Regions from separate parts of the Lysinibacillus sp. NPDC092081 genome, predicted to be linked through region 1. Evidence: predicted binding sites of a transcription regulator. Region 1 holds the regulator's gene; the other holds the start of a gene.
What was found. Region 1 encodes LexA, which represses DNA repair genes until DNA is damaged. Its sites were predicted from a motif close to CGAACATATGTTCG; they were not measured.
Positions count from the first base shown of each region.

Region 2: the regulator LexA is predicted to act here: its motif matches at 833-846, upstream of ruvA (Holliday junction branch migration protein RuvA).

Region 1 covers NZ_JBIVRU010000001.1:557,543-559,752, reverse strand. Annotated here, with positions in the region: gene ACIQLB_RS02945 (gamma-glutamyl-gamma-aminobutyrate hydrolase family protein) at 1-598, shown strand, start outside; gene lexA (transcriptional repressor LexA) at 765-1,382, opposite strand; gene yneA (cell division suppressor protein YneA) at 1,547-1,861, shown strand; gene ACIQLB_RS02930 (YneB family resolvase-like protein) at 1,858-2,210, shown strand, end outside.
Region 2 covers NZ_JBIVRU010000002.1:316,087-318,296, forward strand. Annotated here, with positions in the region: gene ACIQLB_RS06315 (phosphotransferase) at 1-776, shown strand, start outside; gene ruvA (Holliday junction branch migration protein RuvA) at 890-1,510, shown strand; gene ruvB (Holliday junction branch migration DNA helicase RuvB) at 1,529-2,210, shown strand, end outside.

The DNA.
Region 1 (2,210 bases):
AGAGGATGTAGCACAAATTTTATCGTTGACGGACGGATTATTACTATCGGGTGGCTATGATGTACATCCATTCCTCTTTGATGCAGAACCTACACCAAAATTAGGGAAGGTTCATCCTGAAAGAGATACAGTAGAGCTTGCATTAATTAAAGCGGCTTATATTCGGCAAATGCCGATTCTCGGAATTTGCCGAGGGCTTCAAATACTGAATGTTGCGTTTGGAGGCACAGTCTATCAGGATATTGAAAGCGAGTACCATAGTCGAAAATTAATAAAGCACATGCAACAAGCGGCACGAGGCGTTACTACACATCATGTTAATCTAACACCTGATACATTATTAAAAACGATTATTGAGGAAGAAAAAATTGCTGTGAATTCATTTCATCATCAGGCAATAAACGTAGTAGCAGAAAAATTGGAAGTGGTAGCAAAATCAAGTGATGGTATCGTTGAAGCGGTAGTACACGAAGATTTACCATTTTGTCTAGCAGTACAGTGGCATCCTGAGGAGTTAGCTATTGCAGGAGATGAAGTATCAAAGAAACTATTTACTGCATTTGTAAAGGCAAGTTTGAAATTTAAGGTAGAGGCATAAAATTTTATAAGCATAGATTTTTTTATCAAGGGCAAGTGCTAAGTATAAGAATCCATTTTAAAGTGGGTTCTTTTTTAGTGAATAAAGTGGAAAAGATAAGAAAAAGAGGTATATGCTCTTACGTGAACATAAAATCCTCTTTTTATATTTTAATATTGAGATACTTTTAATGTACACGACGATATAGACCTACAACTTGCCCCAAAATAGAAACTTGGTCTACGATAATTGGCTCCATTGTTGAGTTTTCAGGTTGTAAACGGAAATGATTTTTTTCCTTGAAGAAACGCTTTACAGTAGCTTCATCTTCTTCAGTCATTGCTACGACAATATCACCATTATCAGCTGTTGCTTTTTGTTTAACAATAACTAAATCTCCGTCTAAAATACCAGCTTCAATCATTGATTCACCCATAATTTCTAGCATAAATAATTGATCTTCACTAGTACCATAAGTATCTGGTAGTGGGAAATATTCATCGATATTTTCAATAGCCGTTATCGGAGAACCTGCAGTAACCTTCCCAACAAGTGGGACATGTATAACATGTTGCTTTTGAATAGAATCCTCTGGCTCTAGAATTTCAATGGCACGTGGTTTAGTTGGATCGCGTCGAATCAAGCCTTTTTGCTCTAAACGAGATAAATGTCCATGAACTGTGGAGCTTGAAGCAAGTCCAACTGCTTCACCAATCTCACGTACAGAAGGTGGATACCCCTTTGCGCGCACTTCTTCTTTAATGAACTCTAATATGGCCTCTTGTCTTTTCGAAACTTTTTTCATGATTGCTCACCTCTTTTTTTCTAATCATTCTACTTATTAGTAGTATAACAGAATGCGAACACTTAAGCAAACATAGGTTCGAAAAGTGTTTGACAAAAACGTTTGTTCGCATTATTATAAGAACATATATTCCGAACAAACATTCTTGAAAAGGGGTTTTAAACATGAACTGGTTAAAGAAAAATCCACATATTACAACTTTATTAGGAGCTTGTCTACTTTTTGCAGCATACCTTTTTATAACAGACCCAGGCGATGTAACGTACACAGAAATTGAAATCGCACATGGTGATAGCTTATGGTCGTTAGCCGATCAATACCGTGGTAAAATGAAAACGGATGAATGGATTAAGCTTGTGAAAACAGAAAATGAATTATCGAACATACAAATTATTGCAGGTAAATCTCTAGTGATTCCAGTAGTGGGTGACCAACCCAACCCTATAAATTCAATTGAAATTGCGAGAAATGTAAAATGATTAATAATCAACAATCGGCTGTTGTCTATTGCCGTGTGAGTACAGAAAAAGAGACACAAAGTTCCTCGTTAGAACGTCAGCAAGAGGAGTTGATGCGCTATGCTAAAGAACAGGGCTACGAAGTGAAGCTTGTTTTTAAGGATAAGCATAGCGGCTATGATGTGGAACGTGAAGGATTATTAGAAATGCTCGATTTCATTAAAGAAAAAGAAATAGAAGCATTATTCGTGCAGGATGAAACACGCTTAGGACGTGGAAATGCTCGAATGGCAGTGTTGCATCTATTGCAGAAAACTGAAACGGATGTTTTTTCTATGCGAGACGAGGGACCTTTACAATTAAATGAAAT
Region 2 (2,210 bases), on a different contig from region 1:
AAATAGCTGAAAAGGTGAGGGTTATTCATCGACAGCTTGGACATCTGGAACCCTCGCTGATCTTACCTTTAATGAAAAGTGATGATGAGTATTTAATCGTGCAAGATTGGCAAGAAGGAAGTCATAGTGCTAATTTTGCACATAAAAAGGATCGGAAAGAATCTCTCAACTTATTAAATACGTTACATGATACACATAAAAAAATTGCTTGGCAGCGGGTGCCAGGCTTGCACACCTATTCACAGCTTTTAAAATGGCAAATGCGTCATATGCGTTTTAAAAGCAGACGGAATGAATTTCGTTCATTTTTAACAAAAGAAGAAATCGATCAAATTGTACATTATAGTGAGAAATCGTTACAGCTAATCGCTCAGGAAGATGTACCTGAAAAAGAAATAACGCTTTTACATGGAGATGTCGTACATCATAATTTTTTATGGTGCTCAGATGGGAAATTACGTTTAATTGATTTTGATCTGGCTCACCTTGGAGAAGCGGATGATGAATATATTTTATGGTTACATCGTGTATTGCCAGCTGTAGATTATGACCTTGGTAAAATATTTGCAGAGCTACCAGAGATGAAACGATTAGATAAAAGAAAGCTACATCGTTTAAAATATCCGAATGAGCTATTACGTGAATGGCTTTTTGCAGTAGATTTACCATTAGATCAACAGCTTGTATTTTTAGATTATTTAGTGCCATTTACAAAACGAGCTCTCACATATTGGCCGAAACTGTGGTACGATATTGATAAAATGATAAAAAAATGACCGTCTTTCGGCGGTCATTTTTGTATGTGAACGGCTACTGTGTTATTTCTTATAGTCGAGCATTCGTTCGCAATATGCTATAATCGAAGACGATGATTGTGAGGGATTATAGAATGTATGATTATTTAAAAGGACAAATAAAGCGTATAACTCCTGAGTATATCGTTCTTGAACAACAAGGGATGGGCTGGCAGCTGAATACACCTAATCCATTTGCGTTCAGGACATCTGCACTTGAACAGCAAATATTTGTACACTTGCATGTACGTGAGGATGCACAAGTGTTATATGGCTTTCCAAATTTAGACCAACGAGAACTGTTTCGTAAACTTATTTTAGTGTCAGGGATTGGACCGAAGGGTGCGCTTGCTATTTTAGCTACTGGGAATCCGCAACAGGTTATCAGTGCTATTGAACGAGAGGATGAATCGTTTTTAGTAAAGTTTCCTGGCGTGGGTAAGAAAACGGCACGTCAAATGATTCTAGATTTAAAAGGTAAACTTGGCGGATTGTTAGAGACTATTGAGCTACCAAGTACAGAAGATGAGCTACCGTTATTTGGTGTGAATCCATATAAACATGAGCTTGAAGAAGCTATTCTTGCCTTAATGGCACTTGGTTATTCTGAAAAAGAACTAGAAAAAATACGTCCACAGCTCGAAGATAACGACAAGCTTGAAACAACAGATGCATTTATGAAACAAGCTTTACAATTGCTATTAAAGTTAAAATAGTGAAAGGGGGGGAAGTACATGTCTGAACGTATGATGGCTAGTGAGGCAGGTAACTATGATGAACAGTTTGAATTATCTTTACGACCACAAAGGTTAGCACAATACATTGGTCAACATAAGGTAAAGGAAAATTTACAAATTTTCATTGAAGCGGCAAAGCTTCGTCAGGAAAGTTTAGATCATGTGCTGTTATATGGACCGCCTGGACTTGGTAAAACTACCTTAGCTGCTGTCATTGCTAATGAAATGAATGTCAATGTGCGCATGACTAGTGGCCCTGCGATCGAACGTCCTGGAGATTTAGCAGCTATTTTAAGCTCACTGGAGCCAGGGGATGTGCTATTTATCGATGAAATACATCGCCTACCTCGTGCAATAGAAGAGGTTCTTTATCCTGCTATGGAGGATTTTTGTTTAGATATTGTCGTTGGTAAAGGCCCTGAAGCGCGTTCTGTACGACTTGATTTACCGCCATTTACACTCGTTGGTGCAACAACAAGGGCAGGCGCATTATCTGCACCATTAAGGGATCGCTTTGGCGTATTATTAAGATTGGAGTATTATGATCATACTTCACTTGCAGAAATTGTCGTACGTAGTGCGCATTTATTTAATGTTGATATTGAGCAAGTAGCAGCTCTTGAAATGGCGACACGCTCGCGTGGTACACCCCGTATCGCTAACCGTTTGCTTAAACGAG